2 regions of the Candidatus Contubernalis alkaliaceticus genome follow, and region 2 is predicted to be linked to the other one. Evidence: riboswitches for the same ligand, from Rfam matches in the RefSeq annotation. Region 2 holds a riboswitch; the other holds the start of a gene.
The links. Region 2 has a riboswitch for thiamine pyrophosphate ahead of HUE98_RS02465 (thiamine-phosphate synthase family protein). Riboswitches for the same ligand answer to the same signal wherever they lie in the genome.
Positions count from the first base shown of each region.

Region 1: another riboswitch for thiamine pyrophosphate. It lies ahead of thiC (phosphomethylpyrimidine synthase ThiC); the one in region 2 lies ahead of HUE98_RS02465 (thiamine-phosphate synthase family protein).

Region 1 is NZ_CP054699.1:961,962-969,739, reverse strand. Features, by position in the region: gene tsaB (tRNA (adenosine(37)-N6)-threonylcarbamoyltransferase complex dimerization subunit type 1 TsaB) at 1-516, opposite strand, end outside; gene tsaE (tRNA (adenosine(37)-N6)-threonylcarbamoyltransferase complex ATPase subunit type 1 TsaE) at 510-989, opposite strand; gene thiL (thiamine-phosphate kinase) at 1,004-2,005, opposite strand; gene thiC (phosphomethylpyrimidine synthase ThiC) at 2,120-3,400, opposite strand; TPP riboswitch at 3,535-3,639, opposite strand; gene hisC (histidinol-phosphate transaminase) at 3,708-4,817, opposite strand; gene HUE98_RS04635 (hypothetical protein) at 5,143-5,415, opposite strand; gene HUE98_RS04630 (IS110 family RNA-guided transposase) at 5,448-6,698, shown strand; gene HUE98_RS04625 (phenylacetate--CoA ligase family protein) at 6,875-7,778, opposite strand, start outside.
Region 2 is NZ_CP054699.1:511,706-519,483, forward strand. Features, by position in the region: gene HUE98_RS02450 (DUF2680 domain-containing protein) at 1-98, shown strand, start outside; gene HUE98_RS02455 (response regulator transcription factor) at 248-919, shown strand; gene HUE98_RS02460 (sensor histidine kinase) at 972-2,423, shown strand; gene HUE98_RS02465 (thiamine-phosphate synthase family protein) at 2,450-4,054, opposite strand; TPP riboswitch at 4,104-4,210, opposite strand; gene HUE98_RS02470 (hypothetical protein) at 4,311-4,457, shown strand; gene HUE98_RS02475 (ATP-binding cassette domain-containing protein) at 5,183-6,037, opposite strand; gene HUE98_RS02480 (hypothetical protein) at 6,024-7,778, opposite strand, start outside.

The sequences.
Region 1 (7,778 bases), 450 kb from region 2:
GAGATCCCTGTACTTATCCATGGCATCACCTAAAAAGATTATTTTTTCCTCCGGTGCTGCTATTAAGAACTCCAGCAGCTCCCGCAGGGGAACAGCCATATAATTAGTAATTCTCTCAATTTGTTCCCCTGAACTCCGATAAACAGCAGAATATACCTCTCCCCGCCGGGCATCCAGCAGAGGACAGATTAACCCTTCCCCATAGTTGAACTGAAAGGCTAACACATCCAGAGTGGGAATCCCCACCAGGGGAATTCCCAAAGCCTGGGATAAAGCTCTGGCCGCAGCTACCCCAATTCTTATGCCGGTAAAAGACCCTGGTCCACAGGTTACCGAGATTCCCCCTAAATCACCTGGAGTAAAATCACAGTTCTCAATCACCGCAGAGATTAAGGGCATAAGCCTTTGAGAATGTGTTTTTTTATTCTGTAAGGTATACTCTCCCACAATCTGGTTTTCCCGGGCTAAGGCCACGCTGCACACCATGGTAGAAGTATCAATTCCCAGTATTAGCACCCTTGAATCAGCTCCTCAACCATCTTAACATATCTTTTTCCCCGGGGCTGAAAAGCCAGGCGTCTACCCTCTAACTCCAGTGGCTCTGTCTTCTCCAGGGTAATCCCCAGGTACTCATGGGGCAAATAATCTACTATTTTCTCCGCCCACTCAATCACTGAAACCCCTTCTCCATAAAAATATTCTTCATAACCCAGTTCCAGGATTTCTTCAGGATCCTCCAGGCGGTAAACATCAAAATGATACAGGGGTAATCTACCCGGATATTCATTAATTAAAACAAAGGTAGGACTGGTGACATAATTATGCACTCCCAAACCCTGAGCCAGACCCTGGGTAAAAACAGTTTTTCCCGTCCCCAGATCACCAAAAAGAGCGACAATATCCCCTGTTGCCAAAAGCATTCCCAATTTTTTCCCCACTTCCCGGGTTTCCTGGGTGCTGGCAGCAGTAAGTTCATACACTTTTAACAACTCCTCCAAACATTTTAAAAATGATCAAAACCCTTTCGGGTCAGCTTTGTTTCCTCTCCCTGAAAATCTACAATCTTTAAGCCCTCTTCTTTGGAGACAATCTTTCCAATTACGATTATTTTGCCTTCCAGTTCCCCGGATAAATCTTTCATCCGGGCAAGATTTTCTTCAGAAAAGGTAAAAAGCAGTTCGTAATCTTCCCCTCCAGAAACCGCCAAACTGACCGGATCCAGGGTTAGATGGCGGCAGACCCTTCCAGTGGCATCACTGATAGGAAGGCTGCTGGCAAATATCCTGGCGCCTACACCACTGGCACTGCAGATTTCTCCTAAATCTTTGTACAGTCCATCGCTCAGGTCAATCATGGAGGTAACAACTCCTGAGGCTGAAAGTATCCTAGATTCCTTAATGCGTAAGGGAGGCTCCTGGTGTGCCTTCAAAACTTCCTTCTCCCATTCATTCTGGGAGGGAAGCCCCTGTAGCAGCAGTTCCAACCCAGCGGCAGAAGCCCCTAAAAAACCGGTCACAGCCACTAAATCCCCTTCCCTGGCTCCAGACCTTACCAACATCCGCTCCCGCTCCACTTCCCCTATCAGAGTAATGCTTATGGTAATCCCCTGAGGGGACCTTACCGTATCTCCTCCGATCAGATTGATAGAGCAGATGCGGCACAAATCCTTCATCCCCCGGTAGAATTCTTCTATCCATTCCACTTCCGTATTTGAAGGCAATGCCACTGCTATTAACAGGTGGCGGGGCGCCCCCCCCATGGCAGCTATATCCGATATATTTACTGCCAGAGATTTTCTTCCCAGCTGCCAAGGAGAAATAGTCTCCCTCAAAAAATGTATCCCCTCCACCAGGACATCCTTGGTGAACAGCTGCAATTTATCTTCAGCAGTTTTAACTGCAGCTGCGTCATCCCCGATTCCTGTGACCACCACCTCCGGGTCAGGGAAAATATCTCGGGTCAGCCCTTTTATCAATTGCACCTCGCCAATTTCAGATATTAACATAGTATTATTAACCTTCCCCGTCCTTTTAATGTATCTTTTGACCATATGTAAAAAAACACTAAAGTTATTATATCACAGCCTGTTAACACAATTTTAAAAAGATACTGTTATTAACTATTTTAGGTGATCCTCCACTACCCGAAGTGCACAGTATTCACCACACATGGAGCAGGTCTCCTTTTTCTCAGGGTTTTTTCTCTCCCATACAGCTTTTGCCTTAACCGGGTCAATAGCTAGAGAGAACTGAGTTTCCCAGTCCAAATCCCTCCTGGCCTTAGCCATACTGAGATCTTTTTCCGCCGCCCCCTTGACCCCTTTCACCAAATCAGCAGCATGAGCAGCAATCCGAGAGGCCATCACTCCCTCCCTTACATCCTGGGCATCGGGCAGACCCAGGTGCTCTGCGGGAGTAACATAACAAAGAAAATCAGCTCCCGCTGCCGCCGCCACAGTACCACCGATGGCAGACACAATATGGTCATACCCGGGGGCAATGTCCGTAACCAGGGGCCCCAATACATAAAAAGGCGCCTCCCTGCAAATTCTTTTCTGCAGCTGTACATTGGCAGCAATCTGGTCCAGGGGGACATGTCCAGGGCCTTCTACCATTACCTGGACTCCCTTTTCCCGGGCTCTATCCACCAGCTCTCCTAGAATCAATAGTTCCTGTATCTGAGGTCTGTCCGTGGCATCCGACACACATCCAGGGCGAAACCCATCCCCCAGGCTGAGAGTAACATCATACTCAAGGGCCAGTTCCAACAATTGATCATAATAGCGGAAATAAGGGTTTTCTTTTCCGTGGCGAATCATCCACGCAGCCATAATGGCACCTCCCCGGCTCACCAGAGGCAGGACTCTGTCCTGTTCCTTTAACCTCTCTAATGATTCCAAGGTTATTCCGCAGTGCACCGTCATAAAATCCACTCCCTCTTTGGCCTGCTCTTCAATCACTTTTAAGAAATTTTCCTCCGGCACAGCCGTAACGCTTCCATACTCCTGACGGGCACTTACAGCTACCTGATATACAGGAACGGTCCCCACCGGAACTGGAGAAGACTTAATAATTTCTCTTCTGATTTCATTTATATAAGGTCCGGTGGAAAGGTCCATCACCGCATGGGCTCCTGCTTCCACCGCGGCTTTCAGTTTTTCCAGTTCAGGCTCCCTTTCTTTAAATTCCATAGAAATGCCAATGTTAGCATTGACCTTAGTCTTCAAGCCTTTCCCAAACCCTTCGGGTTCAAGATTCACATGCCTGGGGTTGGCCGGAATTACCACCTGGCCGCAGGCCACACTCTCCATTAAGGCTTGAATATCTACCTGTTCCTTTGATGCAACCTTTTCCATCTCATGGGTAATTCTACCTTGTTTCGCACTAACTAATTGAGTCATTATCCCACTCCCTCTTTTTTCTTAAATTTTAGTAATGTTAAACTTTTTTTCTTTCTTCGTCAGATATGTCCTGTCTGTTTCCATGGCAAATAATAAAACCCAAAAGAAAAACCTCGGGAAAACCCGCGGCCTTTGTGACTTCAAGTTACCTTCCCTTCGCCGGTATTACCCTAACAGGTTCAAAGGGTTGGGAAATAATATCCCTCTCAGCCCCTATAGGAGCACCCCCAGGTTTAAATCTTATATTTATTTTTTTCTAAATATATCAATTTGTCAAGGGGACAGTTCTTCTGACAACCTTGACAATTTATAATTTTGCTTTCTGGTTTCTTAATACTTTTTCCAAACATTCAGTAAACCGGCGGTTCTCCTGCATGGTACCCACCGTAATACGGATAAAATCCGGGTGGCCAAAAATATCCCCGGTTCTGACAATTACACCCAACTTCATCATCTCCTGAAACACTTCCTGAGAATCAACCCCCACCTGAAGAAATATAAAATTAGCCTGGGTAGGAACGTAATTAATCCCTTTTTTCTCAAACCAACTAAATAAAAAGTCCTTACCCTCCCTGTTCCCCTGAATGCTTTTTTCCAGATGCTCCTGATCCTCCACCGCAGCCAGAGCAGCCACCTGAGCCAACAAATTTACATTAAAAGGTTCTCTAACCCGATGCAGTGCAGATATTATATCCGGCTTAGCAATACCATAACCTATCCTCTGCCCTGCCAATCCGTAAATTTTAGAAAAAGTTCTGAGTACTATTACGTTTTGACCTTCCCCCACATAATCCAGCGACTGAGGGTAATCTTCATCCTCCACATACTCATAATAAGCTTCATCAAAAACCACTAGAACCCTGGGATCCAGCTGCTTTAAAAAATCATCCGTTTCAGCTTTGGTAACTATAGTTCCTGTAGGATTGTTAGGATTACATATAAAAACAATTTTGGTTTTTTCCGTCACTGCTCTGCCCATGGACTCCAGATCATGGGTAAAATCCTTTAGAGGCACGAAAACACAATTGGCTCCCATGATCTTTCCAACAAATTCATACTCCGAAAATGAAGGCTGGGCAATCACTATTTCGTCACCGGGGTCTAAAAAGGCTTCTGCCAATAATTTTAATATCTCATCGGATCCATTGCCCACCACCAGGTTGTCAGGTTCTACGAAGAGCATTTCTGCCAGCATATCCTTTAAATAAAAGCAGTTGCCGTCGGGATACATACTAATCTTATGCAGAGCTTCCCTCATAGCTTCCAATGCCCTGGGAGAAGGCCCAAAGGGATTCTCATTGGAAGCCATCTTGATCACATCTTTGATCCCCAGTTCCCGCTCTACTTCTTCGATAGGTTTCCCGGGCACATATGGCTTAATATCAAAGATAATCTTCCGGGCTATGTCTTCTATCATTATATAACCCCCTTGTATACTATGAGCAGCAGACGATTTGGACGTAAATTTCCAGTTCGTATGGTGCTCATTTGTTCTTTGAAAACTTTATACAGAATCAAATTTATTGTTATCTAAAGTACTTATGATCTTTTTAAAAAGGATTAAAAAAATTAGTAGTAGGGGTTGTGAATATGTGGTCAACGCGAAGTGTTGTCCAAGCAGTTCGTGGGGTCTGTGGGTAACTCGAAGAGTTATCCATCAGAATCCACAACTGCGGCATATTCACAAGCCTATCAAACAATACGTTTCCGCTTATCATATCAAAATAATTTGAAAATAGGGTTTACAGTCCTGGGATGTCTTTGGGAAAATATAGCCATAGGTGTCTACCAAGGGAATGTTCAATCTCCTCCCGTTGCCCCGTTATCGGGTGTCTTCCTTTTTTAGAGTGTTCCCCTGGCCCCATGTTATAGACCAACACGCTGACTGTTTCCCGGTTGCCCCTCTCTCCTGCCAGCAGAGGGAGACCAGTGCACCGAGGGGAACCGGTGTATTCCAATAGCTCGCAAGGCTGTCGTTCATGGGTTTCCCAGGGACATCCCAGGACTGTAGACATCACATCCTTTTTCTAAGGAGGTGAAAACAACGATGACTATCCCTTTGTTTGTCGGTATTGATGTAAGCAGCAAGGAAAATGTAGTATGCTGTTTAACCGATGAAGAAGAGAAACGAGCTTTATGCCGCTTTACTGTTCTAAATAACCGACCCGGTATCATGGAGCTGCAGAAACGGATTAATCAGCTGGTAGATAAGCATAGTTTTGATGAAATTCGTTTTGGACTGGAACATACCGGCTGCTACTCGACTCACGCCGCCATATACTTACATCGGCATTTAGATTTTGGGTGCTCTAATGTTAAAGTCTATATGTTTAACCCGAGCCTAATTAAGGAGTATAAAAAGTCTCATTTCCTTTCCCCCCCTAAAAATGACCGGGTGGATGCCTGGTATATTGCCGCCAAGGTTCGGTCCGGCCACTTACCTCATCCCTTCACCTGGAGTGAACCGATGATGGCACTGCAGCGGCTGACCCGGACCAGGTACCATCTCATGAAGGCACTGGTAAGAGAAAGTAATTTCCTTATGACCAACCTGTATTTAAAATGCAGCGATTACACGCTTGTTTTTGAAAACAAGCTGTCGGCAACTTCTTTGGCCGTCATGGAGGAGTTTGAATCCTCAGAAACTTTAGCAGAAATCTCTGTGGACCAGCTGGTGGAATTTTTAATCCAGCATGGTAAAAATCGATTTGATGATCCTCAATCTGTGGCTAAGGAATTACAGAAAGCAGCTCGTTCTTCTTACCGATTATCTAAGGCTATGGCTGATTCTGTTAACCTGGCTATGGCCTCCAGTATTCGGGTCATTCGGACAATTCAGGAACAGATTAAGTCTATAAAAAAGGCTATCGAAGACCATTTAAAAACGATTCCTCAAACTCTAGATTCTGTCCCGGGGATCGGTCCTATCTTTTCTTCTGGTATCTTGGCTGAAATTGGTGACATCCACCAGTTTGCCAGCCATAAGCAGTTGGCTAAGCATGCTGGCATTGCCTGGACTGAGAATCAATCGGGAAACTTTACGGCCAGCCAAACACGGCTAATTCACTCTGGTAACCGCTATTTGCGATATTACTTAATGGAGGCGGCTAACAGTGTTCGGGTGCACGACCCTGTTTTTGCAGAGTATTATGCCAAGAAAAAGGCAGAGCCGAAACAGTTCGCCCATAAACGGGCCCTTGCTCTTACAGCACGTAAACTGGTACGGTTGGTCTTTCATCTGCTAAAGACGAACCAACTCTACCAACCGAGAGGAGGAAACCAACAAGAAATATTATAAAGATTAGCTGCGATTCCATCCACCCATAATTTACCGTTAATGTAATTTTAGTACTGTTAATTTGGGTGGCTTAGTTAAGTGATGCCTTTTTTGAGCAAGCACCCCCTTAACAACAGTGAATTTCTTAAATAATTTCCAGTTAACTACTTGACATCACACCGCTGCTCTAAATCGCTTTATAACTTCCTTCTATCAATTACCCGCTGAGCTTTCCCTTCACTTCTGGGAATAGTCTTGGGTTCCACCAGCTTAATTTTGCCGGAAATTCCTAATATACTATCTATCTTATGTGCAATGGTTCTCTCTAAGTCCTCCAGTCCCTTTACCTTATCAGAGAACAGCTTTTCCGAAACCTCCACCCAAACCTCCAGTGAATCCATACTGCCTTTGCGGTCCACAATCAGCTGGTAATGAGGTTCTGTTTCCCCAATGTCTAAAAGAACACTTTCAATCTGCGTGGGGAATACATTAACTCCCCGAATAATAATCATGTCATCGGTGCGTCCGGTTACCTTATTCATCCGAACCATGGTACGACCACACTCACACTTTTCGTAGTTAAGGGAAGTAATATCCCGGGTACGATAGCGGATTACCGGAAAAGCTTCCTTAGTAATACTGGTAAAAACCAACTCCCCCCTGGAACCCGCCGGCAGAGGGTCTCCCGTTACCGGATCAATTATCTCCGGTATAAAGTGATCTTCAAAAATATGCAGTCCCTCCTGCATAGGACATTCGCTGGAAACTCCTGGGCCAATCACCTCACTGAGACCATAAATATCAATGGCCAATATCCCCAGATTATTCTCAATTTCTCTGCGCATACTCTGAGACCAGGGCTCTGCTCCAAACACCCCGGATTTAAGTTTGATATCCTTCTTAACCCCCATCTCCTGAATGACTTCTCCCATAAACAAGGCATAGGAGGGGGTACAAGCCAGTACTGTAGTGCCAAAGTCCTGCATCAGCATTACCTGCCGCTGTGTGTTTCCACCAGAAATGGGAATAACCGAAGCCCCAACCCGTTCTGCCCCATAGTGTACTCCCAGCCCCCCTGTAAATAAACCGTAGCCATAGGCA
Region 2 (7,778 bases):
TGCGGGAAAACGATAGAATGCCCATGCCCGGCGGCAGAGGAGCCCATGGAAGAGGGGGATTTAAGGGTGCTCCTCCAGCCGAAGCTACAACAGAATGATACCGTTTAATGGTTGAAACCAGGCTCTATGTGAACGGGCATGCCCCGTTTGCATAGGGCTTTAGCTCTTTTTGGGGATAGTATAGTTGGTTTGAGATTCTTCTTTAGTGTATAATTGATTCGTATAAATTAATCTGCGAGGTATGGATATGTATAGGATATTAATAACCGATGACGAGGAAAAGATCAGAATGCTGATTAGAAAATACGCACTTTTTGAGGGGCACCAGGTTTTTGAGGCGTCTAATGGTATGGATGCTGTGGAGATGTGCAAGAAGCAGAAGTTCGACATCATTATTATGGACATAATGATGCCGGAACTGGACGGTTTTTCTGCGGTCAGAGAGATTAGAAAGAGCCAGGACACACCGGTTCTGATGCTGTCTGCCCGAGGGGAGGAATACGATAAGATCCATGGTTTTGAACTGGGTGCGGATGACTATGTGGTGAAGCCATTTTCACCTAAGGAACTGATGATGCGCTTGGAAGCTATTATGAAACGGACAACAAAAGGGAGTCAATTCAGGCATGAACTCTTTGTCAAAGAAGGACTGAAAGCTGATTTTACCGCCCGGAGGATTATGATTGACGGCAGCAACATAGAGCTGCCTCCCAAAGCATTTGATCTCATCTTTTATATGATTCGTAACCAAAATATTGCACTCACCAGGGAAAAGCTCATTACAGAAGTGTGGGGATATGAATATTGCGGCGATGATCGGACACTGGACACCCATATCAAGCTGCTGCGTAAATCCTTGGGCCAATATGCCAACTTGATAACTACGCTGCGTGGTGTGGGGTATCGATTCGAAGGATAATGGATGGATTGTCTGCCTGATTGTAAGGGACCGAGGCTGGAAGAGGTGAAACATGAAAAGTATCAGTATAAAATGGAAAATTTATTTCTTTCTGCTGGGTTTCTGTGCTTTATTGCTGCTGATCTTATGGCTGTCCCAGGTTGTATTTTTGGATCAGTTTTACAGGTTTGTTAAGATTGGCGAAATCAAAAGCAGCGCGGCGTCCGTTGAGAAGAGTCTGGACAGCACTAATTTGGAGGAACTGGTGGAGCGGATCGCAATAGATAACGATGTTTGTATCGAAATCTTATCCGAAAACGGAAACGCATTGTATTCCTCCGGCACGTTGCGGGACAGTGTCATACTTACTATGTTACCCTTTGAGAAGGTTCGGCTGTTGGCCAGCGCACAGGAACATGGCGGAGAGCTTATGGTTTACTACAATCGGGAGAGCCTTCGTGAATCTTTATTCCCCAACGCTGAATCAACCAGGCGAATTCCTTCCATTGATATCGGGAGACAGAGTTCTTTAATCTATGCAAAAATTATGGCTGATGGAGATGGAAATACGGTGGCGGTGTTGATTAATTCCGTAATCGCTCCTGTGGATGCGACGGTGAATACGCTTCGGATCCAGTTATATTATATTACGGGTTTCATGCTGGTGTTCTCTATTATTTTGGCCTTTATCATTGCAAAAAGGGTGTCAACGCCCATTGAAAAAATAAACGAAAGCGCAAAGACCCTGGCGAAAGGAGATTATGGCACTTTTTTTTCCGGAGGTGGCTATCGGGAAATCGATGAGCTTGCGGATACCCTTAACCATACTGCAAAGGAACTGTCTAAGGTGGAAAAACTAAGACAGGAGCTGATCGCAAACATTTCTCACGACCTGCGGACACCTCTTACCTTGATCAGCGGTTATGCGGAGGCAATGTGTGACTTGCCCGGTGAAATGAGCGAGGAGAATGCGCAGATCATTGTGGGAGAGACCAAACGTCTGACAACCCTGGTCAACGATGTGTTGGATATCTCGAAACTGCAGTCCGGTATGCAGCAGATCAATCCCGCCCGCTATGGTTTGACAGAAAGTATTGGCAATATAGTGAACAGGTTAAATGCCCTTTTGAAAAAAGATGGCTATACTATCGAATTTTTACGGGATGCAGAGGTGACGGTTTACGCCGATGAGTCACTGATTTCTCAGGCGTTCTATAATCTGTTAATCAATGGAATCAACTACGTGGGCAGCGACAAGATGGTAACAGTAAAGCAAACCTTGGCGGATACATGGGTGAAGATCCAGGTAATCGACAACGGGGAGGGAATTGAAGAGGAATTCCTGCCCCATATTTGGGATAGGTACTTCAAGGTAGACAAGACTCATCGGCGTGCGGTAACGGGGACTGGGTTGGGGCTTTCCATTGTGAGATCTATCATCCAACTGCATGGAGGAGAATATGGCGTTTTCTCGAAACCCAGGGAGGGCAGTGTGTTCTGGTTTGCACTGCAATATGAGAAGTGAAACTAAAAACTTTGGTTTTTATTATTTTAGCAATTATTCTTTCGTATAACGTTATAAGAACATTTTTTTGTGATACGGTTCACTTTGTCTATTAGGTTGTCCAGTTTTTTGCTGAAGACCAGAATCATTTTCTCCAGGTTAATTCTGTCCGGCAGAAGGACAACGTCGGGGCAGAACTGTTGTTGTTTCAGAAGATGGGTAAGGGCAGTTTCGTATTCTTCATCATTCTGGCGGAAGTCAGCAGGTGCCGGCATAACAGCGATGGAAAGGCCTAGTTCCCGGCAGATTTCCTCTATCCCGGGCCTGCAGGCAAGGTTAAGCACACAGCGGGTTTCGGGGAAATATTTTCGGGCGGTGAGCAGGGTAGAGCTCATGTACCTGGAACAGCCCGGCTCAGGTTGTCCCAGCATGGCCACATTGTTTTTAAACCGCAGCAGCCTGCCGGGGATAGCGATTATATCAGATTTGTCTTTTGCTTCCGGGCCGGCATAGGCCAGGTTGGCGCCTACTTCCGGTATCATTGGAGCGATATTCATTTCCTTAAGTCTGGTGATGGTGTCGTTGAGTTCATTACATAAAGCTGCTTCTGCTGCAGTTCTTTTGTCTTCTTTCACCGCCAGGGCATTGAAAAAAACCTCCCAGAAGGGGTCTACCTCAGGCGGTACCAGAGGTTTTGTAGAACCGTCATTTAAAATCCAGTTCCTTCCTGCCGGGCGGGGGAGGACCTTTCCGATGATAGCTGCTTCAATGCCGACTTCTGCATAGGCGTCCAGCAGCTTTTCTGCTTTTTCGGGTTCGCAGCAGATAATCAGAGTTCCTTCACTGATGGCGGTGTAGGGGTCCATGTCAAAATGCCGACAGACAGCGTCTACGTCCGGGGGGACCGGAACCTGGCTGTAATTGATGAGAAGACCGGTTCCCGAGGCTTCGGCAACCTCCCAGAGGCCCCTGGTCAAGCCTCCTTCCGTTGCATCATGCATGGCATGGATTCCAGCTGTGGACATTGCTATTTCTGCGTCTTTTACCACTGTCATTTCCCGCCAGCGGCTGCAGGCCCTTGCTACAAGCTGCGGGTCCATACCTGATGCCAGCAGCCTTTCTCTCAGTTCACAGGCCAGGATGGCGGCAGCTTCGATGGCGGCCCCTTTGGTAATGATAATGGTGTCACCGGGAAGTGCCCCGGTAGGAGCTACATAATCATCACCCATGCCCCAGACGGTAATCCCACCGATAATGGGGACAGTAACGGCACTGTAGTAACCGGTATGCCCTCCCACGATGGTGATGCCCAGTTCTTTGGCGTATTTACTGATACTTTGAATTAATTCTGTGATATAATCTTCTGGAGTGCCGGGGGGCAGCAGCAGAGAATAGGTCATAAACTGCGGTTTAATCCCCATTACTGCTACATCACTGGCGCCGATATGTATGGTCACCCAACCAAAATCATCGGGGGATGTGGTGGGGCCGGGGAAAATCGGGTCTTCCGCCACAGCCATGTAGCGGCCTCCGACATCAAGTATGGCCGCATCTACACCCATCTGAGGGCCAATTACCACCGATGGGTGTTTTGCTCCCGTGTGATGCTCCACAGCAGCTTTGAATAAGTCATCGTTTATTTTGCCTATCATAATTATTCCCTCCAAACAAAAGAATCCGCCTGGGGGAAAGGTGCGGATTAATTATCAATCGTATCTCTCCCTGCGCAGGAATTATCCTAATCAGGTTCAACGGGTCAGGTACTTCAGCCCTTTCTCAGCCCATTTTGGGCTCCCCGGGACGGAACTCTATTTTCTTATATTTATTATAATCCGGTAGAAATGGTTTTGCAACAGTCTCTTGGTTTTTTTAAGAGTCTGTGGTAAAAGTTTTGTTTTCAGGAAGATTATGGTTTTTGTGACAGCCCTGGCCTACATATTCTGGTATGGCGGGGTATTGATTATTATCTGCATGGTGTTTATCGGCTGCAGCAGTGTTAACATCAAAGAGTCAGTATCAAATAGAACAGAAAATAAAAAAGCTCTTTTCGAATAAATAGTTTGCTTTCTGAAAAGCTATTGATCCATTCTATTAGATTTTAACCAATTAGAGAATTTAAGGATTTTTGTCCTTTGCATCATATAACTATTAAATACTTTGTTTGTATAACGATTTTTCAATCTTATAACCTCCGTAGAAAAGAAAAAACGCTATGATAATTACAATTGTAGATTTAATCAAGCTGCCAGCATTATTAAAGGGTCCAACTTCAAAAATGCTTAGCGGGGAATAAAATAAGACCAGCATAAAAATTAAACTATAAGAAAAATTTATTATAAGAGGGATAAATGTATTTTGAAATAATAGGGAAAGAAGATATGCTAAGGCAATCATAAACATACTTTGAATTATTATAGCTATAAACAAAAACCAAACAAAATCAAATAAAAAGGTGAAATAGATAAATACAATCATAACATGCAAGACAAAGAATGCCCATAAGATTATCATTTTAAATAAAAGGCTGTCCCTGTCAAATTTATGTACAAAAAGCAATTCCTTCCCCGGTGAATTAAGATACTCTTTTAAAATAAATAACGGCCACCAAGCGGCAAAACTGGGGATAAACAACTGAGATATTGTGCAGCATTCCGGGAAATTGCTGCCGGATCCACTTTTTATAGTTGAAAGAACTGTAAAAGGTACTAATAAAAAAAGAATGATGGGCGGCACATAATAGTAAAATTGCTGATTCTTAAGTTCAAGATATAACCTCCGCACTATGCTAACCCCTTTACCAAACACATGTATCCGTCTTCCAGGGTAGGCTTTTCGCTTTGATAATCTTGTTTTTCCTTTGCCAGTATCCGATGATAAATCTTGCCTTCTATCTCGTTAACCTTAAGTTTATATTTATCCCCAACGATACTATTGGCATCAGCTTCAGCTTCATTGATTTGATATACTTTGTTTATTGCAATATTTCTTAATTCTTCACAAGATCCTTTAAACAATACATTTCCCTTGTCAATAACGATAACACTATTGCAGCAGGCATCCACATCCTCCACAATGTGAGTGGAAATCAGTATAATTTTGTTTTTTTTAAGCTCACTTATAGTGTTTTTAAAATTGGCTCTCTCGCCAGGATCAAGCCCCGCTGTCGGCTCATCCAATAGCATTATTTTTGTGTCCCCTAAGATAGCTTGTGCGATTCCAGCCCTTCTTACCATACCTCCTGACAATGTTTTTACCTTGTCCCCGGCCTTATCTTCTAGGTTAACTCTAGTAAGTGCTTTTGTTATTTCGTCGGTGCATTTGTTTTTTTCTATGCCCTTTAAAGAGCAAATGTAGTCCATCATTTCATATAACGTGAGCTCCTGGAACATTCCAAAGACTTGGGGCAGGTAACCGAGGCCTTGATGAAAACTTTTAGATTTACGTATTGGTTCATTGTTATATAATATCTCCCCTTTTTGGGGTTCATATAGTCCCGCTATGCACCGTATTAACGTGGTTTTGCCGGCACCGTTAGCACCTAATAATCCATAAACCTTGGTGTTTAATTGCAGATTAACACAATGAAGGACATCATTATTTTTAAAGCTTTTGCTCAGATTTTTAACGGTAATCATGTTTCAGGTCCTCCCTTACAATTTTTTTCACCAATTCTAAATAGTCTTCCTCAATTTCCGACATAAAATAATCAAGGAAGATGCTCATGTTCTCATCTCTGCGGGGGGATTCATAGAATAAATATTTTGCTGCCTTCTCACTAACAATATTGTTTAATTCAAATGTTCGTTTTTCATCAGCTTCGAATGCTTCTCTTTCCTGTTCATTCATTTTTAAATATTTTTCACTATTCATATTTTGATGCTTTTCATCTAGAAATCGCAATTCGTCTATCTCTTTCAGTAGAAGATTCAGGTCCACTGTGCCTTGAAATATCAGGTCAGTTTCATCTTGCCTGTTAAAAAGATAAGTAAAATAGCTCCACAGGAACCAACTGGCTGACTTGGGATTAGTGATCGATTTCATTATCCCCTCGGCTAATTCTTGCCCATTGTTACAGTAAGTAGATGTAATGTGGTCGCTCATGACCACAGTGTCCTCAGTGTTAGAGTTAAGCGCAAAGTTTCGTGGTACTTGAAAGAATTTCTTGTCTGAGATATGGATGAAATAATCCGGCCGGTCCAATCGATTGAATATGTCTGTTAATATTTCTTCAGCTTCACCAATATACTCTATTTTCGGTAAGTCCACTCGCATCGGCTCAGCGAATATATTATCAGCAACCTCATCATACATACCGGCAAATAGCGAAACACCGTTTGACTTTCCATGAAAAGAGTTATCACCACCTGCAAGATTACAGATTATCTCCAGATTAGATAGGATATTCACCGTGTAATTGCTTTCATTTGGAGAGGTATTGATAACATAGCCATACTGATCCGACTCCCATATATTAGCTCTGCCGGCCTTGGGATAATAGGCGAAATACCCGGGTAAGGTAATTGCTTGCCTGTTGGCATAGTATTTCGGTGATTTACCGTAATAGTTGAAAATGAGTTTGTCCGCACCGTTAAGATTTCCAATACTTACGTAATCACCCTCACGGTTGAAAGGTATTTCCCCGTTTTGTGTGCGAATACTTTTCAGAATATACCCGTGATAAAGGGTGAATTCATAGTTATCCAAACAAAGATTGTCAATTTTGACTTCCACTTCAGCGTGCAGCTCATTGCTAATGGTGAAATCCATTTGATACTCCTCAATTATGAAACCGGCTTGATATCCATCGTAATCTTCTCTGGGTCTAACCATGTAATAATGGGGATCAGCGTAAGGATAAGAATCAACTCTCATGTCCCTTAATAATGTTGAGCCTCTAACAGAAAACAAACCGATCCCCGACAGTAAAATGAAGCAGCTGGTGGCTATCAGTGCTTTTTTAGTCTTCTGGAAGAAACATTCAGTCAATATCAGTGTTAAAGGGAATATAATCCAAAAAACTGCTAATATCCATCGGATAGGCTCCATCGGAAACCCGTATATAGGATCTAATATAAAGCTGTTCCCTAACTCATGAGGTACAACAGAAAAAAAGTCCTTGAAATAGTAAAGCATTTTCTCAGTTAGATAAGAGTTGAAAAGTGAATATGGTATTCTGAAAGGAATATCTGTGAAAGTAGTGTTTAACAAAATAAAAATAACCGTAAGACTATATACTGCGAGCCTTTTGGTTTTCAGCTTGGCGGCCATTGCTGTTCCTAACATAATACCAATTATAAAAGATAACCCGAAATAAAGGACAGATAATTTTTTTAGGTGAATCAAAAAGGGGAGATATTGAACATCTATGTAATAATA